3 regions of the Streptomyces sp. NPDC043176 genome follow, and region 2 is predicted to be linked to each of the others. Evidence: riboswitches for the same ligand, from Rfam matches in the RefSeq annotation. Region 2 holds a riboswitch; each other region holds the start of a gene.
The links. A riboswitch is a leader RNA that binds a small molecule or an ion and turns the genes downstream of it on or off. The one in region 2 is predicted to bind cyclic di-AMP.

Region 1 (7,721 bases), on a different contig from region 2:
CATCAGGCGCTCCTTGGCCTGCGCGGAGTTCTCGCTCTCCCGGATGAGGCGGATGACCTCGTCGATGTCGAGCAGCGCGATGAGCAGGCCGAGGACGAGGTGGAGCCGGTCGCGCTTCTTGGTCCGGCGGAACTCGGAGCGGCGCCGGACGACCTCGAAGCGGTGGTCGAGGTAGACCTCGAGGAGCTCCTTGAGGCCGAGGGTGAGCGGCTGTCCGTCGACGAGCGCCACGTTGTTGATGCCGAAGGACTCCTCCATCGGCGTCAGCTTGTAGAGCTGCTCCAGGACGGCCTCGGGCACGAAGCCGTTCTTGATCTCGATGACGAGGCGCAGGCCGTGGCTGCGGTCGGTGAGGTCCTTGACGTCGGCGATGCCCTGGAGCTTCTTGGAGCCGACCAGGTCCTTGATCTTGGAGATGACCTTCTCGGGGCCGACCGTGAACGGCAGCTCGGTCACGATGATGCCCTTGCGGCGGGCCGTCACCGTCTCCACGGTCGCCGTGGCGCGGATCTTGAAGGAGCCGCGGCCCGACTCGTACGCGTCCTTGATGCCGGTGAGGCCGACGATCCGGCCGCCGGTGGGCAGGTCGGGGCCGGGCACGAACCGCATCAGGGTCTCGAGGTCGGCGCCGGGGTGCCGGATCAGGTGGCGGGCGGCCGCGATCACCTCGCCGAGGTTGTGCGGCGGCATGTTGGTCGCCATGCCGACCGCGATGCCGGACGCGCCGTTGACCAGCAGGTTCGGGTAGGCGGCGGGGAGCGCGACCGGCTCCCGCTCCTGGCCGTCGTAGTTCGGCGAGAAGTCGACCGTGTCCTCGTCGATGGACTCGGTCATGAGCAGCGCGGCCGGGGCCATCCGCGACTCGGTGTACCGCATGGCGGCCGGCGGGTCGTCGTTGCCGAGGGAGCCGAAGTTGCCGTGGCCGTCGACGAGGGGCAGCCGCATGGAGAAGGGCTGCGCCATGCGGACCATGGCGTCGTAGATCGACGCGTCACCGTGCGGGTGCAGCTTGCCCATCACCTCGCCGACGACGCGGGCGCACTTGACGAAGCCGCGGTCGGGGCGCAGGCCCATCTCGCCCATCTGGTAGACGATGCGGCGCTGGACGGGCTTCATGCCGTCGCGGGCGTCGGGCAGGGCGCGCGAGTAGATCACCGAGTACGCGTACTCGAGGAAGGAGCCCTGCATCTCGTCGACGACGTCGATGTCGAGGATTCGCTCCTCGAACGCGTCGTCCGGCGGCGGTGTCTTCGTGCTGCGGCGGGCCATCGCGGCTGCGGCTCCTTCACCAACAAGGTTGATCTGACGCGGACCATTGTGGACCGTGCCACCGACAACGCCGACCGCGACCCGGAAGAGGGACATCAGGACCCGGCGGGAACTTCGCGAGGTGTCGGCGCGCTTGCATACAGTGGCAGGACTTTTTCACATCCCGATCGAAGGGACGTACATGCCCATGGGTCACACGGCCACGGCCGAGGCCGGCTCCGGCGGCCTGACAGCGACCGAGCACCGGCTGGCGAACGGCCTGCGTGTGGTGCTCTCGGAGGACCACCTGACCCCGGTCGCCGCGGTCTGTCTCTGGTACGACGTCGGCTCGCGCCACGAGGTCGAGGGCCGCACGGGCCTCGCCCACCTCTTCGAGCACCTGATGTTCCAGGGTTCGAAGCAGGTCCACGGGAACGGCCACTTCGAGCTGGTGCAGGGCGCGGGCGGCTCGCTCAACGGCACGACGAGCTTCGAGCGCACCAACTACTTCGAGACCATGCCCACCCACCAGCTGGAGCTCGCGCTCTGGCTGGAGGCCGACCGCATGGGCTCGCTGCTGGCCGCCCTGGACGACCAGTCCATGGAGAACCAGCGGGACGTCGTCAAGAACGAGCGCCGCCAGCGGTACGACAACGTGCCGTACGGCACGGCCTTCGAGAAGCTCACCGCCCTCGCCTACCCGGAGGGCCACCCGTACCACCACACCCCGATCGGCTCGATGGCCGACCTGGACGCGGCGACGCTGGAGGACGCGCGGAACTTCTTCCGCACGTACTACGCGCCGAACAACGCGGTGCTGTCCGTCGTGGGCGACATCGACCCGGCGCAGACCCTCGCCTGGATCGAGAAGTACTTCGGCTCCATCCCGCAGCACGACGGCAAGCGGCCCCCGCGCGACGGCACGCTGCCCGACGTCATCGGCGAGCAGCTGCGCGAGGTCGTCGAGGAGGAGGTCCCGGCCCGCGCGCTGATGGCCGCCTACCGCCTGCCGCACGACGGCACGCGCGAGTGCGACGCCGCCGACCTGGCGCTGACGGTCCTGGGCGGCGGCGAGTCCTCCCGGCTGCACAACCGGCTGGTCCGCCGTGACCGCACGGCCGTCGCCGCCGGCTTCGGCCTGCTGCGGCTCGCCGGCGCGCCCTCCCTGGGCTGGCTGGACGTGAAGACGTCCGGAGGGGTCGAGGTCCCGCAGATCGAGGCGGCCGTCGACGAGGAGCTCGCCCGGTTCGCCGCGGAGGGCCCCACGCCCGAGGAGATGGAGCGCGCGCAGGCCCAGTTGGAGCGCGAGTGGCTCGACCGGCTCGGCACCGTCGCGGGCCGCGCCGACGAACTGTGCCGGTTCGCCGTGCTGTTCGGCGACCCGCAGCTCGCCCTGACCGCCGTCGACCGGGTCCTGGACGTCACCGCCGAGGAGGTGCGGGCGGTCGCCCAGGCCAAGCTGCGCCCCGACAACCGCGCGGTGCTGGTCTACGAGCCGCTGGCGACCGAGCAGAGCGACCACGCCGACGGCGATGACGAGGAAGAGGGAGCGGACCAGTGACCGACGCCGCCGTGTCTTTGACGAGCATGGACTTCCACCCGCAGCCGGAGCCGGGCGTCGCCAGGCCGTGGGCCTTCCCCGCCCCGGACCGCGGGAAGCTGGACAACGGTCTGACGCTGCTGACCAGCCACCGCCCCGGCCAGCAGGTCGTGGCCGTGGAGATCTTCGTGCCGGCCCCGCTGGACGCGGAGCCGGCCGGCCTCGACGGCGTCGCCACCATCATGGCCCGCGCGCTCTCGGAGGGAACGGACCGGCGCAGCGCCGAGGAGTTCGCGGCCGAGCTGGAGCGCTGCGGCGCCACGCTCGACGCGCACGCCGACCACCCGGGCGTACGGGTCTCCCTGGAGGTCCCGGTCTCCCGGCTGCCCAAGGCGCTCGGGCTGCTCTCCGAGGCCCTGATCGCCCCGGCGTTCCTGGAGACCGAGGTCGAGCGCCTGGTGCGCAACCGTCTCGACGAGATCCCGCACGAGACGGCCAACCCGTCCCGCCGCGCCGCCAAGCAGCTCTCCAAGGAGCTCTTCCCGGCCGAGTCCCGGATGTCCCGGCCGCGCCAGGGCACCGAGGAGACCGTCGCCGCGATCGACGCCGCGGCCGTCCGCGCCTTCTACGAGGCGCACGTCCGGCCCGGCACGGCCACGGCCGTGGTCGTCGGCGACCTGACGGGGGTCGACCTCGACAAGGTCCTCGCGGACACGCTGGGCGCCTGGACCGGCGAGCCGGCCGAGCCGCTCCCGATGCCGCCGATCACGGCGGACGACACCGGACGGGTCGTCATCGTGGACCGCCCCGGAGCCGTCCAGACCCAGCTGCTCATCGGCCGGATCGGTCCCGACCGGCACGACCGCGTCTGGCCGGCCCAGGTCCTCGGCACGTACTGCCTGGGCGGCACCCTCACCTCGCGGCTCGACAAGGTCCTGCGCGAGGAGAAGGGCTACACGTACGGCGTGCGGGCCTTCGGCCAGGTGCTCCGCTCGGACGCCGAGGGCAACGGCGCCTCGATGCTCGCCATCAGCGGCTCCGTCGACACCCCCAACACCGGCCCGGCGCTCGGGGACCTGTGGCAGGTGCTGAGGACCCTCGCCGCCGAGGGGCTCACCGACGCCGAGCGCGAGACCGCCGTGCAGAACCTGGTGGGGGTCGCGCCGCTCAAGTACGAGACGGCCGCCTCCGTGGCCGGGACGCTGGCCGATCAGGTCGAGCAGCACCTTCCGGACGACTTCCAGGCCCAGTTGTACGCGCGCCTGGCCGAGACCGGCACGGTCGAGGCGACCGCGGCCGCGGTGAGCGCCTTCCCGGTGGACCGGCTCGTCACGGTGCTGGTGGGCGACGCGGCGGAGATCGCGGATGCGGTGCGGGAGCTCGGCATCGGCGAAGTGACCGTCGTGACGGGCTGATTCCGGCTCCGGCGTGACAACGAGAGGGCCCTGGCGGCATGTTCGCCGGGGTCCTCCCGTTTGTCCGTATTGGGATCAAGACTGATCATTTGCCCTGTGGCATGTCTTACAAAAAGCGTGTCTGGTTGGTGAATGAAAGACGATCCGCATAGCGTCGGGGCGGCTGTTCGTCAGTTGCACGTGCCGCAGCCGCGGCATCGGACAGTCATCGCCGAGTCCCCGTCAGGCGCGAGCCTGGGGAGCCGGGGACCCACATGAGTCCCTGGGGTGAATCGGACGCCTTCGTCCCGTACGGAGGGGCCCGTAGGAGACCTTCCTGCTCCGAACCCGTCAGCTAACCCGGTAGGCGAGAAGGAAGGAAAGGATCAGCCCCTACATGGCGTTCACCCGTGCCACCGGGAAGCATCGTGGTCCGAGCCGGATGGCGCGCCGCGGCGTGGGCATCGCCGGCGTCGCGACCCTCGCCACCACCGGCGTCATCGGAACCCTCGCCTCCCCGGCGCTCGCCGCCGACACGGACAACCGCTCCGCCGAGGACACCGGCCTCACCAAGGTGATCACCGAGAACTCCCTCGTGGACCGGATCGACGCCCAGGCCGCCGCCCAGGAGCAGGAGGCCGTCGAGGCCGTCGCCCAGGCGAAGGCCAAGGCCGAGGCGAAGCGCAAGGCCGAGGCCCGCGCCAAGGAGATCCGGCAGGAGCGCGAGCGCGCCGCCCGCGAGGCCGAGCGCCGCCGCCTGAACTCCTTCCAGCTTCCCGTCGCCGGCTCGTACGTCTCCACCGGCTACAAGACCGGCGGCTCCCTCTGGTCCTCCGGCAGCCACTCCGGCGTCGACTTCCACGCCGCCTACGGCAGCCGGGTCGTCTCCGTCGGCTCCGGCACCGTCGTCGAGGCCGGCTGGGGCGGCGCGTACGGCAACAACATCGTGATCCGGATGAACGACGGCACGTACACCCAGTACGGGCACCTCTCCTCCATCGGCGTCTACGTCGGCCAGACCGTCGAGCCCGGCCAGCAGATAGGCGTCTCCGGCTCGACCGGCAACTCCACCGGCCCGCACCTCCACTTCGAGGCGCGCACGAGCCCCGACTACGGCTCCGACATCAACCCGGTCGCCTACCTCCGCGCCCGCGGCGTCGAGGTCTGACCCTCCGGCCCGTTCCGCACCGCGTCGCAAAAGCCCCGGCTCGTACTGAGCCGGGGCTTTTCGCTGCCCGGAAGACGGCCGCATAAGGCGATGAATTCCGCCGGGGCTTCGGAAATCCCGGTGCGCTGCCATAGAGTCGATGGTCGGGCGCAGAACAGGCGCCGCTCGAATTGTCTCGCGCGGACCAAAGCGGAGGTCGGACATGCGCATTCCCGCGCATTCGGTATGCACGGCGATCCGGGACGACATCGTCTCCGGCGTCCACGAGCGGGGCGGCCGGCTGACCGAGGAACAACTCGCCCGCCGGTACGGGGTCTCCCGCGTCCCGGTCCGCGAGGCCCTGCGCACCCTGGAGTCCGAGGGGTTCGTCGTCACCCGCCGGCACGCGGGGGCACACGTCGCCGAGCCCACCGACCAGGAGGCGGCCGACCTCCTCGACATGCGGTCGCTGCTCGAACCGCTGGGCGCCGCGCGCGCCGCGCAGCGCCGCACCGACGCCCACCTCAAGGTCTTGCGCGGCCTGGTCAGGCTGGGGCAGGAGCGCGCCAGGCGCGGCCAGGGCGAGGACCTGCGCTCGCTCGGCGGCTGGTTCCACGAGACGCTCGCCCAGGCCTCGGGCAGCCCGGCCCTGACGGCGCTGCTCACCCAGCTGCGGCACAAGATCGCCTGGATGTACGCGGTGGACCTGCCCACGCATCCGGTGGAGGCCTGGGCCGAGCACGGTGCCATCGTGGACGCGGTGGCGCGCGGGGACGCCGAGCGGGCCAGGGCGCTCACCGTGCTGCACGCGGAACGCTCGCTGTCGCTGCACCGGCTGAAAAAGCCGGCCGGTGGCCCTGTGAGGGTTTCGCAACATGCAGTCAACACGGCGAGTGCCCGGAATTAACGAGCGCGCCGTATACAAAGAGCAGGCATTCCGCCGGTTATTCGTGCTGCCTGAAAAGGCGCTGAGAATACCGCCCGAAAGGCACCGCGAAAGGCGAATGGCCGTGTCGCCGGAATTCGGCGACACGACCATTCGTCGTGCGGGGGACCGGCTCAGACGGTCTCGGGGAGTTCGTCCAGACCCTCGGCGACCAGCTTCGCGAGACGGTCCAGCGCGACCTCGGCGCCGTCGGCGTCCGAAGCGAGGACGATCTCCTCGCCGCCCTGCGCGCCCAGGCCGAGCACCGCGAGCATGGACGCGGCGTTCACCGGGGTGCCGTCGGACTTGGCGATCGTCACCGGCACGCCGGAAGCCGTGGCGGCACGGACGAAGATGGACGCGGGGCGGGCGTGCAGGCCCTCGGCCCAGCCGACGTTGACGCGGCGCTCAGCCATGGTGTTGCCCTTCAAGTCTCAAGCGGGTTGTCTAGACCAGTCTCTCATGTGCTGCGTGGTGCTCGCGCCGACCTTCGACCCGGACGGGACCGCCCTTCGGCCCTCCCTACCTTGCACGGCGCGCACCCGCCGCGCGAGCGGTGCCACGTGCGTGTCGCGGCCTTAGGCTGACCCCATGCAGAGCGCGTCGGAGCAGTCGGAAGCGGCGGAACGACCGGCCCCGCCGGCACCCCCGGAGCACGCCTACCCCGACCACTGGGAAGCGGACGTGGTGCTCCGCGACGGCGGCACCGCGCGCATCAGGCCCATCACCGCCGACGACGCGGACCGGCTGGTCAGCTTCTACGAGCAGGTCTCCGACGAGTCGAAGTACTACCGCTTCTTCGCGCCCTACCCGCGCCTCTCCGCCAAGGACGTCCACCGCTTCACCCACCACGACTTCGTGGACCGGGTGGGACTCGCCGCGACCGTGGGCGGCGAGTTCATCGCCACCGTGCGCTACGACCGCATCAACGCGCAGGGGATGCCCGCCTCCGCCCCGGCGGACGAGGCCGAGGTCGCCTTCCTCGTCCAGGACGCCCACCAGGGCCGCGGCGTCGCCTCCGCCCTCCTCGAACACATCGCGGCCGTGGCGCGCGAGCGGGACATCCGGCGCTTCGCCGCCGAGGTGCTCCCCGCCAACAACAAGATGATCAAGGTCTTCACGGACGCCGGCTACACCCAGAAGCGCAGCTTCGAGGACGGCTCCGTCCGGCTCCACCTCGACCTCGAACCCACCGACCGCTCCCTCGCCGTCCAGCGCGCCCGGGAGCAGCGGGCCGAGGCGCGCTCCGTGCAGCGGCTCCTCAACCCCCGGTCCGTCGCCGTCGTCGGCACCGGACGCGCGCCGGGCGGCGTCGGCCGCACCGTCCTGCGCAACCTGATCGGGGCCGGCTTCACCGGACGCGTGTACGCGGTGAACGCCTCGCTCACCGACGGGCCCGCGGAGCTCGACGGCGTCCCCGCCCACTCCTCCGTCGGCGCCATCGGGGAGCCGGTGGACCTGGCGGTC
Region 2 (7,721 bases):
AGCCGGCACAGCCCCCGGAACCGGGCGGTGGCAGACTCACTCAACCGGGCGGGCCTCGGGACCCTGCTGTTCGACCTGCTCACGGAGGGCGAGGCGGGCGACCGGGCGCGGGTCTTCGACACGCCGCTGCTGGCCGGCCGGCTGGCGCTCGCGACGGAGTGGTTGGCCGGGCAGCCGGTGAGCACCGGCCTTCCGCTGGGCTACTTCGGTGCCAGTACGGGGGCGGCGGCCGCGCTGTGGGCGGCCGCCGACCCCGGGTGCGCCGTGAGGGCCGTCGTCTCACGCGGTGGCCGGCCGGACCTCGCGGGGGACCGGTTGGCCGGGGTGCGTGCCCCGACGCTCCTGGTGGTGGGCGGCGAGGACGCGCTGGTCCTCGACCTGAACCGGCGGGCCGGGTCACTGCTGCGCTGCGAGAGCCGGTTGACGGTGGTGGAGGGCGCCACGCACCTCTTCGAGGAGCCCGGCGCCCTGGAGGAGGTGGCGGAGCTCGCCACCTCCTGGTTCACCGAGCACTTCAGGGATCAGTAGGCGCTGTTGACGTTGTCGATGGAGCCGTAGCGGTCGGCCGCGTAGTTGCAGGCGGCGGTGATGTTGGCGACCGGGTCGAAGAGGTCCATGGACGTGCCGGGCACGTGGTAGGCGAGGAAGGTCGGCTCGATGACCTGGAGCAGACCCTTCGAGGGCGTTCCGGCGGCCGCGTTGGAGTCCCAGAGGTTGATCGCCTGGGGGTTGCCGGAGGACTCGCGCATGACGTTGCGGAGGATGCCGTCGTACGTGCCCGGGATGCCCCGCTGGGCCATGATGGCCAGCGACTCCCGGATCCAGCCGTCGAGGTTGTCGGCGTAGTTGGTGGCGGCGGCCGGGGCCGCCTGGGCCGGGGCGGCGGCGGGAGCGGCGGCGGGAACGGCCTGTGCCGCGGAGGCGCCCGTGGGGGCGGCGGGGGCGGACCGGTGCTCGGAGCGGCTCGCCCGCTCGGGCGTGGTGCTCTTCTTCTTCGCCGGCGTGGGAGCGACCTTCGCGGAGTCCCGACGAAGCGTCAGTTCAAGGCCCGGGTGAATAAGTGACGGGTTGTCACCCACAGCGCTCCTGTTGGCCCGGTAAAGGCTCTTCCAGCCGCCCTGAATTCCCTTCTTCTGGGCGATCAGGGAAAGCGAGTCGCCGCTGACCACGGTGTAGGTGCGGGCCGCGGCGGGCGCGGCGGGCGCGGCGGGAGCCGTGACGGACGCCGGTGCGGCGGCGGGAGCGGCGACGGCGCGGGCGGTGAATTCCGGGGCTCCGGAAACGGGCGCGGCGCCGGCCGCGGCGGGGGCGATCAGCGGGAGGGCGAGGGCGACCCCGCCCGTGCCCGCCAGTGCGATTCCCTGGGAGACGGGGCGGCGTCGGGGGCGGCGGTGCTTACCGTGAGCAGGCATGACGGATTCCTCTCCGGCGCCTGCGGGGTGAGCTGTCGGGTTCGGACGGGAGGTGTCCGGCCGCGCGCACGCGGCTGCACCCCGAGCCGTTCCGGATTTCCGGGCCGGCGTATTCGTGGGTCCCCCGCTCCTGCCGTCGGGTGAAAAGGGAGGTATTTCGAGCGGTGGCAGGATTAGGCGATCCGCTCGAATGGAGGTGACCGTAGGCCAGTAATGCCGCGGATAACAAGAGGGCGTCGACCCGTGGCGCGGTGAAAAGATCACGGAATTCGATGAATTCAAGATCGGCCGGTCCTCCGGCCTCTTGAACTTCCGTCTGTCCCATGGCTCGCGGGATGTGGATCACCGCGTCGGCTCCGGGAGAGTGAGTCGCGTCACCAGGTGTTCAATGTCCGAATATGCACCGTAATTCTGTTAATAGGAAAATAGTAGGAAAAGGCCGCGTCGGCACGGGTGCACTTAAGGGCAAAAGTCGCAAAACCGACATTCATCCTGAAAGATGGAGCCACCCCGACCGAGGAGCCGCCGCATGACGCCCGTGATCTCCCTGCCCAGCCCCGACACCGTCGACCGCGAGGCCGCCGCGCTGTACGACAGCGCCACCTGGCAGCGGATCGTCACCGACTGGACCGCCGACGCCCCCCTCGCCCCCGACAGCCCCCTCGCTCCCGACGGCCCCCTCACTCTTGGCGGCCCGCCGCCCGGGGCCGCGACCTGGCGGGACCTGCTCACCGTGCCGGTGGAGAGACTCGTGGCCGACGCGCTCGACGCGCTGCCACCGCCCCTCCCCGCCGAGCGTCGTCTGCCGGGCCGCATCGGAGCCGTACTCCCGGACCGGCTGCACGCCTGGCGCCGCATCGGCAGCGCCGAGCTGCGCCCGTCGGTCCACCTCGGCTACGCCCGTCTCGTGCTGACGGACTGGGGCTGGCAGAACGCCCCGTACAAGCTGCGCGACCGGCGGGGAGCCCGCTGCGTCTGCGGCGCCCTGCTCGCCGCCCACCGCCTCGGCCACGGCGGCGCGGACACCATGAACGAGGCGGCGGCGTGGATCATGACCGAGCTCAGGTCGCGGGGATGGCACGACCTGATCGGACCCTGGAACCGTGCCCCCGGCCGTACGGCCGATGACGCCGTGGCCCTCCTCGACGCCACCATCCGGCGGGCCGCGCAGGCCGGCCGATGACGCCCCGGGTACGGCCCGCGGAGCGGCTCAGCCGGTGACGCTGGGCGCCCCGGTCTCGATGTGGCCGGTGTACCGGCGGGACCAGGTCCCGTCGATGTCGGCGAGGACGGTGAAGTCGTACCAGCCGCCCTGGTGGGCCACCGCGTTGAAGAAGTCCTCACGGCTGGAGTTCGCCGGCACCGTGTACGTCCACGGCCCGTCCGAGCGGTAGCCGTTCGACCGGATGGTGAAGGTGACCGGACCGCCCGAGGTGTTGGTCATCGTGAACCACAGCGCCGTCCTGCCCGTGCCCGGCTCGGTCGCGAACCGGGCCGCCACCTCCACGGCCTTGCCCGCCTTGGAGGCGTCGCCGATGAAGCGCCGCAGGAAGCGGTTGGGTCCCATCATCGAGATGTCGTACTTGCCGGAGCCCGAGCCGAGGCCGATGTTGAAGTAGTCCGACGCCGTGCCGCCCGGGTCGACGGTGTACTGCCAGGCGGCCGTGTCGCGGTACTGGTGCGGATGGATCGAGAAGTGGGCCGCGCGCTTGGCCTCCGCGCCCTGGTTCGTCATCGAGAACCAGGCGAGGATCTTGCCCGCGGCGCCGAACTCGAACCGGTCGAGATTGCCGTTCACCTGGTACGGCACGGCGCGTGCCGGGCGGGTGCCGGACTCCTGGGCGGGCAGGGCGTTGTTCTGCGGTGCCGGGTTCGGCAGCGGACCGCAGGTGGCCTGACCGATCACCCCGGCCGTGGAGGGAAGGCCGGCCGGCACGCCGTAGACCGGGTGGGCGAAGTCGAAGACCCCGGTCAGATCACCCGTCACCTTCCTGCGCCAGGCACTGATGTTGGGGCAGGTGGCCGGTGTCCCGAGGGCCGCCGTCCAGGTCTCCATGAAGCGCAGGACGGAGGTGTGGTCGAAGACCTCGGAGCTCACCCAGCCGCCCCGGGTCCACGGGGACATGACAATCATCGGGACGCGGAAGCCCAGGCCGATCGGCGCGCCGTCCAGGTACTCGCCCGGCGTTCCCGGCGGGGCGACCGGCGGCGGCACGTGGTCGAAGAAGCCGTCGTTCTCGTCGTAGTTGAGGAAGAGCACCGTCGAGTCGAAGACCTCCGCGTCGGCGGCCAGGGCCCGGTAGACGAGGTCGACGAAGTGCGCGCCGTCCCCGGGCGGCGCGTAGGGGTGCTCCGAGAACGCCTCGCTCGCGACCACCCACGACACCTGCGGCAGTGTGCCCGCCACGACGTCGGCACGGATCGCCGCGGCGATGTCGTCCGGGGTGGAGCCGGTGACCTTGGGGACCGAGCCCATGCCCCGGTCGTACAGCGGGTCCCCGGGCCGCGCGTCGGTGAACCGCTTGAAGTACGCGAGGCCGTTGTCGCCGTAGTTGTCCTGGGCGTTCTGGTAGACCTTCCAGCTCACTCCGGCGCGCTGGAGCGCCTCGGCGTACGTCTCCCAGGTCAGGCCCGACTCGTCGCCGCCGTCCTTGCTGGAGGCGTCGATCCTCCCGCTCCAGAGGAAGGTGCGGTTGGGGCCGGTGGCGCTGAGCGCCGAGCAGAAGTAGGCGTCGCAGACCGTGTAGTGGTCGGCGAGCGCGTGGTGGAAGGGGATGTCCCCGCGGTCCAGGTGGCCGAGGGTCCGGGTGTTGCCGACGCCCGTGACCCAGTTGTCGAGACGCCCCCTGTTCCAGGCGGCGTGCTGCGAGGTCCAGCTGTGCGGCAGGTCGCCGTTGCACTGTGCGAGGGTCTCGCCGTCGACGCCGCCGGCGGGCGGGGTGTCGCTCAGCTTCCAGGGGTAGTGCCGCCCGCCCCAGTTGGGCTGGTTGAACATGCCCCAGCCGCCCGGCAGGTTGCCCGCGGCGCGGTCGCCGAAGCCGCGGACGCCGCGCAGGGTGCCGAAGTAGTGGTCGAAGCTGCGGTTCTCCTGCATGAGGATCACCACGTGCTTGACGTCGGTGAGGGTGCCGGTGGCCGCCGCGGCGGCGGCGGACGCCCGCACCGGCGGCAGTGCCGCACCCGCCACGAGCCCCGCGCCGATACCGACGAATCCCCTGCGGCTGATGGGAATCATGCCCCGCCTCTCGTGTCACGGCGCGCCCCGGTGGGCACGTCGGAGACATGATGGAGGAGGAGAGCTTAAAGGTATACGGCTGTGCCGTAATTAACGGGTTAACAGTCCGAGGCCAGGAAATCCCCGGGCTTGATTGGTCCACCCGTGGACCAATGGCGTCAGACGGTGATCACCTTCACGCCGGCCTCGGTGAGCTGGGTGATCGTCTCCGGCGTGATGCCGGTGTCCGTCACCAGGACGTCGATCCGGTCCAGACCACAGATCCGGGCGAACGCGCGGCGGCCCATCTTCGAGGAGTCGGTCACCACGACGACCCGGCTGGCACGCTCCGCGAAGAGCCGGCTGATGCTCGCCTCGTCCTCCTGGTGGGCCATCACGCCGAGCGTGGCGTCGACGCCGTCGACCCCCAGCACCACCACGTCGAGCACGACCTCGTTGAGCACCCCGACGGTCAGTGGCCCGACCAGCTCGTACGTCTGGGGGCGCGCCACCCCTCCGGTGGCGACGATCTTGATCTGCGGCCGCACCGCGAGCTCGCCCGCGATGTTGAGGGCGTTGGTCACCACGGTCAGGGCGGGGCTTCCGGACGCCGCTCCCGGGGAGGCGGGCGCCTCGGCCCGGCCGCTCGCGAACCGCAGCGCCAGGGCGCGGGCCACCTCCGTCGTCGTCGTGCCCCCGTTGAGTCCGACCACGTCGCCCGGGGCGACGAGATCGGCCGCGGCCTCCGCGATCCGGCGCTTCTCCGGCGCGTGCCGCGTCGACTTGTACCGCAGTGGCAGTTCGTGCGACACGCCGTGCGCCACCGCCCCGCCCCGCGTCCGTACCAGCAACTGCTGCTCGGCGAGCTCGTCGAGGTCTCGGCGGATCGTGGCGGCGGAGACGTCCAGCGCGGTCGCCGCCTCCTCCACCTCCACCTTTCCCGAGGCCGCCAGCAGCTCAAGGAGCGTGTTCCACCGCTCGTGCTTGGACATGCGTCCCTCCCTCCCGCTCGTGCGCGCGTCCGATTCTATCCGCCGAGGCGTGCGGGATCTGGAAAGGTAGTGCATCTTTCTGCTTGAATATCCTCGACTTCGAGCAACTTCACTCATCATTGCGCATGCTTCTTGCAAGGAGAGTCGTATGACCACCACCCGCACCGCCGTGGAGATCGCCTCCCAGCCGACGACCTGGCGCCAGGTCGCCCGTACCCTGCCGCAGCACTCCGCGGCCCTGCCGCGACGGGGGGAGCGGGTCGCCGTGATCGGCTGCGGCACCTCCTGGTTCATGGCCCTGGCCTACGCGGAACTGCGCGAGTCCGGCGGCCACGGCGAGACCGACGCCTTCGCGGCCTCGGAGTTCCCCTACGGCCGCCGCTACGACCGGGTCGTGGCGATCACCCGCTCCGGCACCACCAGCGAGGTCCTCGCCGTCCTGACCCGCCTGCGCGGCACCGTGCCCACCGGCGCGGTCACGGCCGACCCCACGACCCCGGTGATGGACCTCGCCGACGAGGTCGCCGTCCTCGACTTCGCCGACGAGGAGTCCGTCGTCCAGACCCGTTTCGCGACCACGGCCCTCGCCCTGTTCCGCGCGCACCTGGAAGCGGAGGAGGCGCTGCCCGACGGCGTCGCCACCGTCGAGGAGGCGGCGCGGGACGCCGAGCGGGCCCTCGCGTCGCCCCTCGCCGAAGAGATCCTCACCGCCGAGCAGTTCACCTTCCTCGGCAGCGGCTGGACCTACGGACTCGCGCTGGAGGCAGGCCTGAAGATGCGCGAGGCGGCCGGCGCCTGGACGGAGGCGTACCCCGCCATGGAGTACCGCCACGGCCCCATCAGCATCACCGGGCCGGGCCGGGTGGCCTGGGGTTTCGGGGAACTGCCCGCCGGGCTCGCGGACGACGTGCGCAAGGTCGGCGGCACCCTCGCCGAGAGCGACCTCGACCCGATGGCCGAGCTGATCCGGGCCCAGCGCCTCGCGGTGGCCGTCGCCGAGGCCCAGGGCCTCGACCCGGACACCCCCCGCAACCTGACCCGTTCCGTGGTCCTCTCCGACGTCCGTGCCTGACCGCCGCACCATGACCGTTCACACCCCGGGAGCAGGACCATGCCGCTGACGCCCACCGACGAGATCGTCCGCCGCGCCCGCGCCGCGGGCACGGGCGTGGGGGCGTTCAACGTCCTCCAGCTCGAACACGCCCAGGCCATCGTGGCCGGCGCCGCGAGCGCCGACCGGCCGGTCGTCCTCCAGATCAGCGAGAACACCGTCCGCTACCACGGCGCCCTGGAACCGGTCGCGCTCGCCTCCCTGGCGATCGCCCGCGCCGCCAAGACCCCGGTCGCCGTCCACCTCGACCACGCCGAGAACCTCGACCTCGTCCGCGAGGCCGTCGGGCTCGGCCTGGGCTCCGTCATGTTCGACGCCTCGAAGCTCCCCTACGCGGAGAACGTCGCGGCGACCCGCGAGGTCGTGGAGCACTGCCACCGGCACGGCGTCTGGGTCGAGGCCGAACTCGGCGAGGTCGGCGGCAAGGGCGGCGCCCACACCCCGGGGGTCCGGACCGACCCGGAAGAAGCCCGCGCCTTCGTCGCGGCGACCGGCGTCGACGCCCTCGCCGTCGCGGTCGGCAGCGCCCACCAGATGCTGACCAGGGACGCGGTCCTGGACTTCGACCTGATCGCCCGCCTGCGGGCCGCCGTCGACACCCCGCTCGTCCTGCACGGGTCCTCAGGGGTGCCGGACCGGGACCTCGTCGCCGCGATCGCCGCCGGCATGACCAAGGTGAACGTCTCCACCCACCTCAACAAGGCCTTCACCCAGGCCGTCCGCACCCACCTCGCCGACCATCCCACCGCGGTGGACCCGCGTCACTACCTCACCCCGGCACGCGCCGCCGTGGCCCACGAGGTGGCCCACCTCCTGACGGTCCTGTCACCGTCCTGACGCCCACCGCGCGGACCCCGCCTACGCGCGGCCGATCGGCTCCGCCACGAACAGCGGGATCTCGCGGTCGGCCCTGCGCTGGTAGTCGGCGTAGTCGGGGAACGCGTCGACGGCCCGCGCCCACCACACCCGGCGCTCCTCGCCGGTGACCAGCC
Region 3 (7,721 bases), on a different contig from region 2:
GCGCGGGACACCAGGTTGTAGTGCGGCTGGAGGGCCACGTAACGGGTCAGGCCCTCGGCCTCGGCGAAGTCGAGGGACGCGCGCAGCCGCTCCGGGGAGATGTTGGAGGCGGCGACGGCGCGCACCTTGCCGTCCTTCACCAGCTGGTCGAGGGCGGTGACGATCTCCTCGACCGGAACGGTCTCGTCGTCGAAGTGCGTGTAGTAGAGGTCGATGTGGTCGGTGCCGAGGCGGCGCAGCGACTCCTCCGCGGCGCCCTTGATGGTGGTGCCGGAGAGCCCCTTGAAGTGCGGGTGGGCACCGACCTTGGTGGCGACGACGACGTCGGCGCGGTTGCCGCGGGAGGCGAGCCAGCGGCCGATGACGGTCTCGGACTCGCCGCCCTCGTTGCCCTCGGCCCACGCGGAGTACATGTCGGCGGAGTCGACGAAGTTGCCGCCGGCGGCGGCATAGGCGTCGAGGACGGCGAAGGACTGGGCCTCGTCGGCGGTCCAGCCGAAGACGTTGCCGCCCAGGGCGAGGGGGAAGACGTGCAGGTCGGAGCTGCCCAGCGGGCGGAGTGAGGTCATGCGGGGGTCAACCCCGCCCGCCGCCGGGCCTATTCCTTGCGGAGGGCCCGGGCTCTCGGAGGCCCGGTCACCGGAGGTCCGGCCGTCGGAAGCCCGGCCGTCGGAAGCTCAGGCCCCCAGGGGCCGGCCCCCACAGGCTCAGGCCCCCAGGGGCCTCAGATCCTCAGAGGCTCAGGCCCTTGGAGCGGAGCCAGGCCGCCGGGTCGATGCCGTCGCCGCCGGAGGTGTGGACCTCCATGTGGAGGTGGGCGCCGGTGACGTTGCCGGTGGCGCCGACGCGGCCGATGGTCTCGCCGGTGCCCACGGTCTGGCCGACGGAGACCGTCATGGACGAGAGGTGGCAGTACCAGACCTCGGTGCCGTCCTCCAGCTCCAGGACGATCCGGTAGCCGTAGGAGCCGGACCAGCCGGCGGACTTCACGGTGGCGCCGTGGACCGCCTTGAGCGGGGTGCCGGTGGGCGCCGCGAAGTCGAGGCCGGTGTGGTAGCCGGAGGACCACATCGAGCCGGACTGCATGTAGGTGGCGGTGAGGGTGTACGAGGAGATCGGCAGCGAGTAGCTGGCCGCGAGCTGGGCGAGGCGCTCGGCCTCCGCCTTCGCGGCGGCTTCCGCCTCCGCCTTGGCCTTGGCTTCCGCCTCGGCCTTCGCCTTGGCATCGGCGGCCGCCTTCTCCGCGGCGGCCTCCTTGGCCAGGGCCTCGGCGGCGGCCTTCTCGGCCGCCAGCTTCTCCGCCGCGGCCTTGTCGGCGGCGTCGGCGGAGGCCTGCTGCTGCTCGGCCTGCTGGAGGATGCGGGCGCGCAGGGCCTCGCCCGCGTCGGCGGCGCCGGTCGCGGTCCGGGTGGCCGTGTCGGCCCGCTCGTCCGAGGCCGTGGTGTAGGTGGCTGCGGTGAGCGGGTTCGGGTTGGCGCGGGCCGCGCTGACGGGCTCGCTGTCCTCGCCGAGGAGGTCGCCGACGCCGGGCAGGTCGTGGGCGTCCGGGAGGCCGAGGTCGGGGAGGTCCGGGAGCGATATCGCGACCGGCGGCTTCTCCTGCGCGGTGGCGAGGCCGCCCGCGCCGACGGCGGCGATCACGCCGACGCCGAGGACGGTGGAGGAGCGGGCGAAGTTGGAGCGCTGCTTGACGACGCGGTGGCGGCCGCCGGAGCGGCTCTGCGCGCGGAGGGAGTCCTCGGTGGGATTCCACTCGGTGTCCGGAGCTGCGGGACCCGCACCACCGCCGAAGGCATCGAAGGGGACTTCGGGTGCGGGGGGATTGGACGCCACGGAGGCGCGCTCCTTTCCTTCCTTCTCGCCTACCGGGTTAGCTGACGGGTTCGGAGCAGGAAGGTCTCCTACGGGCACGGTCGCACGGGTGCGAAAGGCCCGATTCACCCCAAGTAGTGGTTCCCCGGTTCCTTTTCAGGATTCGGCGCGTGCGCACGGTGCCGCCTCTTGCGACGGGTGTGACGACCGCGCTGCGTTATCGAACGTTAATAGACAGGGGGTCCCGATTCCAAGCTGTCCCCCTTGATCGTTCATTGAATTGGGGCGGAATAGTCCGAGTTGACCACCCTTCAGAATGCAAACCCCAAACCCCCAAGATCTGACGTTATGTCAATTGTTATCGCAGTGACACCCCTCGACTACGCCTGGTGACCGGAGCTGCGGTCGTCGCGCCCACCCGGCGGCACCACCGGCATGGTCCGGCGCCGCTCCGGCTGCCCCGCGGCCGGCCGGCTCACCGCGAGCAGTGCCATGTCGTCCGTCGACCCGCCGCCCGTATGGAGGCGTACGTCGTCCACGAGCGCGTCGAGGAGCTCCTCGGGTCCCGGGAAGATCCGGCCGGCGAGCCGCGCGGCCGGGTCGTAGAAGACGCCCTGCGCGTTCCGCGCCTCCGAGAGGCCGTCGGTGTAGAAGAGCAGGGTCGCGCCCGGCGGATACGGCTTCGCCTCGGCCCGGTCCGGCCACGCCGCCAGGTCCCCCATGCCGAGGGGCAGCGCCGCCTCGGCCGGCTCCATCAGGTCGAGGCGCCCGTCCGCGTACAGCATCAGCGGGGGCGGGTGCCCGCGGTTCACCACCCGTACGAACCCGCCGAACGCGCCGCCGGTGTCGCCGGCGTCGGCGCGCGGGATCTCGGCGAGCACGGCGGTGGTGAACCCCTCGAAGGCGTCGAAGCCGTGCCGGCGGGTGCCCTCCCGGGCCAGCGCCCGTTCGAGGCGCTGGGCCACGCCCTCCAGGGTCCGTTCCTGCTCGGCCGCCTCCCGGAAGGCCCCGATGACGACCGCGACGGCCTCCACCGCGTCCAACCCCTTGCCCCGGACGTCCCCGACCACGAGCCGCACCCCGTGCGGGGTGTCCTGGACGGCGAACAGGTCGCCGCCGATGAACGCGTCCGCCTGCGCCGCCTCGTACCGCGCAGCGCACTGGAGGCCGCCGATCCGCTCGGCGGGCATCGGCAGGACCGCCTTCTGCGCGGTCTCCGCGATGACCCGCGCCGAGGCGAGCCGCTCGCCGCTGCGGCGCACGACCCGGTTGATGAGGAGGGCGAGCGCGGAGACGGTGAGGACGGTCAGGGTCTCGGTGAGGGCCGGGATCTCGCCGGCGGTGCCGTTGTAGAGGTGCAGCCCGACGGAGGCGAGGACGGCGCCGATCCCGGTGAGCAGGGTGGTGAGCAGGGAGAAGAAGGGCGCGGCGATCAACGGGGCTGCGGAGAAGAGCGGCGCCGCCGTGTAGGCGGGCGGCGTCGACACGTCGAAGACGACACCGCCCGCGATGACCAGCGGGGGCAGCGCGCGGATGAAGCGCCCGGCGCCGCCGTACGCGCGCCGCGGCTCACGCCGCCGTACGCCGCCCGCCGCCTCCTGGGGGTGCCCCACCTGTGCTCTCCTGCCCGGTCCGACCGGCCGCGGTCCGCACCGCGCCCTCCCAGGGTGGCCGCCGCCGCACGGGGCGGCGACTCCCGCGGGGCCGAGTGGCGTAGCCCCCGGCCCCCTGGCCCCGCCGGACCCCGGACCCCTCCGGCCGCCTCCCCCGTACGGCCGTCGTCGGTCCCCCTTCGCCGCCTCCCCCGGACGTCCGCCCCTGGAGAGCAGGGCCGTGGCCGTCGCGCAGACCGTGATCCGCAGCAGCCCGGACAGCCCGGCCGCCCGGCTGGCGTACGCGTCGGGAGGGTCGGGGTTTCCGTACGGGTCGGGCCACCGGGCACCAGGCGCCGGGCAGGCTCGTCAGCAGCTCGGCGACCCGGTCCATCCGGGCCTGCTGCCGGCCGCCCGCGGGCTCGGCTCGGGCACGACGTGCACCCGGGCGCCATGGGCGACGAGGAGCGCGAGGAGCGCCAGGAGCGCGAGCACGGCGGGCGCCCGCCGGCTCAGTTCGTTCCTGCCGCTCACACGCGCGTCACTCATGACGCGCGCGGCATTACGGTGGGGCACCTCGCACCCGCAAAGGGGCGGGCCCGGTGTCGGCCACCGTCTGCTTCCGCCGGAATCCACCGCGGGCCAGACAGGCCCTAGAGGTTGCGCTCCGCGTAGATCCGCATGGCGTCGCGGACGAGGACCGCGGTGCCCTCGCCGTGCTTGTCGTAGTTCGCAGTGAAGCGCGGGTCGTCGACGTACATCCGGCCGAGGCCGATCACGTACTCCTTGGTGGGGGTCGTGGTGGCCGAGAGCCAGGTGATCTGGCGCCGCGTGATGGCCTGCACCTCGTCGCTGTCGGCGGCCAGGCCGTCCCGGGCCGCCTGCCCGAAGTCGCGGGCGATACCGGCCTGTTCCTCCATGAAGGCCTTCTTCCGGTCGGCGTCGAGCGAGCGCCACCAGCGGTCGCCCTTCTCGTACGCCTCGCGGCCCCAGCGCTCGGTCACCTCCTTCTCGTGCACCGTGTGGTCGAAGCCGTCGAACACTTCATCGGCCATGAGCTCTTCTCCGTTCTCGGTCTTGTGGAGAGTGGTCCGCACCGACGCGATCCGGCGTCCGATGCGCTCGCGCTCCTGCTCCAGGAGCGCGAGATGGGTCCGCAGCGCGGCGGACGTGTCCCGCTGACCTTCGAGGACCTCGGCGATCGCGGACAGGGAGAGCCCCAGCTCGCGCAGCAGCAGGATGCGCTGGAGCCGTACCAGCGCCGCCTGGTCGTAGTACCGGTAACCGTTCGCGCCGATCCGGCTCGGCTCCAGCAGTCCGCGCTCCCCGTAGTGGCGGAGGGTGCGGCTGGTGGTGCCGGCCTTCTTGGCGACCTCTTGGATCGACCACTCCATGCCGAGAACGCTAGATCTTGACGTCGCGTAAAGGTCAAGCGGAGAGCGCCGGAGAACGACGAAGGCCCGGATCCAGTGAATGGATCCGGGCCTTCGTTGCTACTGAGTAGCGGGGACAGGATTTGAACCTGCGACCTCTGGGTTATGAGCCCAGCGAGCTACCGAGCTGCTCCACCCCGCGTCGGTAAACACGACTCTACGCCATGACCGGGGCGATCACGAAATCGGTTTACGTCAGCACCCGCAGTCGTCGGAGTCGACCGGTGCCGTCAGGGGGTCCGCGGCCTTCTCCGCGGGCCCCTCCCAGGTCTCGTACGCGAAGCCCTCACGCACCCAGTACTCGAAGCCGCCGAGCATCTCCTTGACCTGGAAGCCCCGCTCGGCGAGGGCCAGCGCGGCGCGCGTGGCGCCGTTGCAGCCGGGGCCCCAGCAGTAGGTGACGACCGGCACCGACCGGTCGAGCAGCTGCTCGGCCTGCTCGGGGATGAGCGCGGTCGGCAGGTGGATCGCGCCGGGGACGTGCCCCTGGTCCCAGGAGGCCGTCGAGCGCGAGTCGATCACCGCGAAGCCGGGGTCGGTGCCCTCGGCCGCCGCGGTGGCCAGCGCGGAGGCCACGTCCGAGACGTCGGCGTGGAAGGCCAGGCTCGCGGAGAAGTAGGCGGCCGCCGCGGCGGGAGAAGCCGGCGGGGTCCGGAGAACGGGGTTGACCTGCGTCTCTGTCGTCGTCATGGTGATCAATCTACGGATGATGATCATCGAGCTGAAGGGGGGATCCACGGTGCTCGACGACTTACGCCGGGGAATCCCGGGCCTTCTCCGGCGGACAGCGGGGATCTCACGTGCCGATACGGCACGGCCCACCCGGAGCCCCTCGGTTCGTGTCACATAGGCAGCGTTTCCTCCGTCATGACGACATGACGGGACGCGAAGGGGGAGATCGACGAGTGGACGCCGAGAAGGAACGTGCCGACGGGGAGTTCACGGCCGGGGACGCCGACAAGGAACTCCTGGCCCGGCGCTTCGAGGCCGACCGGAACCATCTGCGGGCGGTGGCCTACCGGATGCTGGGATCGCTCAGCGAGGCCGAGGACGCCGTCCAGGAAGCCTGGATCAAGCTGAGCCGCGCCGACGTCAGCGGGGTGGAGAACCTCAGCGGCTGGCTGACCACGGTCGTCGGCCGCGTCTGTCTGGACATGCTGCGCTCGCGCTCCTCGCGCCGCGAGGACCCACTGGAGTACTACGTCCCCGACCCGGTGGTCCGGGTCGCGGACACCACCGACCCGGAGCACGCCGCCGAACTCACCGAGACGGTCGGCCTCGCGCTCCTCGTCGTCCTGGAGACCCTCTCGCCGGCCGAACGGCTCGCGTTCGTGCTGCACGACATGTTCGCCGTCTCCTTCGACGAGATCGCGCAGATCGTGGACCGCACGCCGGCCGCCACCCGGCAGCTCGCCAGCCGCGCCCGCCGCCGGGTGCAGGACGCCACCCCCGCCCCGGGCCCCGACGCCCGGCGCCAGCGGGAGATCGCCGACGCCTTCCTCGCCGCCGCGAACGGCGGCGACTTCGAGGGCCTCCTCGCCGTCCTCGACCCGGACGTGGTGCTGCGCGCGGACGGCGGCCGCGTCCTCGCGGGCGCGTCCAAGCTGGTGCGGGGCGCCGAGGCCGTCATCTCGCAGGCCCTCATGTACGCCAAGTTCCGCCAGGCGGCACTGCCGGTCGTGGTCAACGGCGCGCCCGCGTTCCTCTCCGTCGCCAAGGGACGCCCGGTCTCGCTCCTGTCCTTCACCATCTCCGGAGACCGGATCGTCGCGCTCCAGGTCCTCGCCGACCCGGACCGCCTGGCCGGCCTCGGCCTCACGGAGGAGGAGCTGGCCCGGGCCGCGTAGCGGACACGCCGTGCGGTACGGCCTCGTGACGGCGGCTCACCTCCGCCTGGCGGCCGCCCAGGACGCCTCGACCGTCAGGGCGACGGCCGCGCTCACGACGCCGAGGACCGCGCCCGCGGCGACGTCGCCGGGGTAGTGCACCCCGGTGTGCACCCGGGAGTAGCCCACGGCCCCCGCGAGGACCCCGAGGGGCGCCGCAGCGCCCGGCAGGACCATGCCGACGGCGGTGGCGAAGGCCACCGCCGACGCGGTGTGCCCGGACGGGAACGACGCCGAGTCGGGCATGGGGACGTGGCGGGCCACCTCCACCCGGGCCGCCTCCCGGTCCGGCCTCGCCCTGCGGACCAGCCGCTTGCCCAGCAGGTTGGCCGAGGCCGAGGCCACCGCGATCGCCCCGAGCCCGGCCAGCGCCGCACGGCGCGGCCGGCCCGGCACCAGGGCGAGCGCGGCCGCCACCCCGAACGAGATCTTCGAGTGGTCGGCCGTCCTGGACAGCCGGCGCAGCCCCGCGTCGAGCGCGGGCGTGGGAGTCGCCGCCACGGCGGCGTACACGGCGCCGTCGACCGCGCGGAGGTCCCGGAGGATGTCCCGGATCGGACCGGTCATCGTCGTCGTGGTCATGTGCTGTTCCTTCACGTGGTGCCGGATGAACTGTGGAGCGCGAGCGCGGTGATCCGCCGCCAGTCGAGGGGCGGCCTGGGCAGGACGGAGCCCGGCCGGTCCCGCGGCACCAGGACCCGCAGGGCGCGCGGGCGGAGGGTGCAGACGACCGGGGTGGGCAGGACGAGCGCCTCGCCGTCGACGGCTACGGGGATGGTGCCGGGGTCGTATCCGCCAACGCCGTTGCCGGTCCCGTTCCCATTCCCGTTCCCGTTCCTTTCACCGGTCCCATTCCCGTTCCCGTTCCTTTCACCGGTCCCGTTCCCGGTCCCGTTCCTTTCACCGGTCCCATTCCCGGCCCCGTTCCTTTCACCGGTCCCGCCGCCGGTCCCGTTGCCGTTCCCGGGGCTTCCCGAGGTGCCGACGACCTCGACCCG

Region 1: linked by a shared signal. The riboswitch ahead of AC067A_RS22360 (M23 family metallopeptidase) and the one ahead of AC067A_RS08270 (LysM peptidoglycan-binding domain-containing protein) in region 2 are both predicted to bind cyclic di-AMP.
Region 3: linked by a shared signal. The riboswitch ahead of AC067A_RS11450 (M23 family metallopeptidase) and the one ahead of AC067A_RS08270 (LysM peptidoglycan-binding domain-containing protein) in region 2 are both predicted to bind cyclic di-AMP.

Annotation. Positions count from the first base shown of each region.
Region 1 is NZ_JBWKCA010000013.1:139,560-147,280, forward strand. Features, by position in the region: gene AC067A_RS22345 (DNA gyrase/topoisomerase IV subunit A) at 1-1,269, opposite strand, end outside; gene AC067A_RS22350 (M16 family metallopeptidase) at 1,451-2,809, shown strand; gene AC067A_RS22355 (M16 family metallopeptidase) at 2,806-4,203, shown strand; cyclic di-AMP (ydaO/yuaA leader) riboswitch at 4,403-4,567, shown strand; gene AC067A_RS22360 (M23 family metallopeptidase) at 4,580-5,350, shown strand; gene AC067A_RS22365 (GntR family transcriptional regulator) at 5,553-6,236, shown strand; gene AC067A_RS22370 (HPr family phosphocarrier protein) at 6,389-6,670, opposite strand; gene AC067A_RS22375 (bifunctional acetate--CoA ligase family protein/GNAT family N-acetyltransferase) at 6,846-7,721, shown strand, end outside.
Region 2 is NZ_JBWKCA010000004.1:223,920-231,640, reverse strand. Features, by position in the region: gene AC067A_RS08275 (phosphoribosyltransferase family protein) at 1-528, shown strand, start outside; gene AC067A_RS08270 (LysM peptidoglycan-binding domain-containing protein) at 522-1,412, opposite strand; cyclic di-AMP (ydaO/yuaA leader) riboswitch at 1,417-1,573, opposite strand; gene AC067A_RS08265 (DUF6197 family protein) at 1,942-2,595, shown strand; gene AC067A_RS08260 (phosphocholine-specific phospholipase C) at 2,623-4,647, opposite strand; gene AC067A_RS08255 (DeoR/GlpR family DNA-binding transcription regulator) at 4,806-5,618, opposite strand; gene AC067A_RS08250 (SIS domain-containing protein) at 5,767-6,690, shown strand; gene AC067A_RS08245 (class II fructose-bisphosphate aldolase) at 6,730-7,566, shown strand; gene AC067A_RS08240 (nitroreductase family deazaflavin-dependent oxidoreductase) at 7,588-7,721, opposite strand, start outside.
Region 3 is NZ_JBWKCA010000006.1:22,756-30,476, forward strand. Features, by position in the region: gene AC067A_RS11445 (aldo/keto reductase) at 1-569, opposite strand, end outside; gene AC067A_RS11450 (M23 family metallopeptidase) at 733-1,833, opposite strand; cyclic di-AMP (ydaO/yuaA leader) riboswitch at 1,845-1,991, opposite strand; gene AC067A_RS11455 (PP2C family protein-serine/threonine phosphatase) at 2,193-3,425, opposite strand; gene AC067A_RS11460 (hypothetical protein) at 3,774-3,953, opposite strand; gene AC067A_RS11465 (MerR family transcriptional regulator) at 4,058-4,798, opposite strand; tRNA gene AC067A_RS11470 (tRNA-Met) at 4,906-4,979, opposite strand; gene AC067A_RS11475 (rhodanese-like domain-containing protein) at 5,033-5,527, opposite strand; gene sigJ (RNA polymerase sigma factor SigJ) at 5,713-6,684, shown strand; gene AC067A_RS11485 (phosphatase PAP2 family protein) at 6,721-7,305, opposite strand; gene AC067A_RS11490 (diacylglycerol/lipid kinase family protein) at 7,317-7,721, opposite strand, start outside.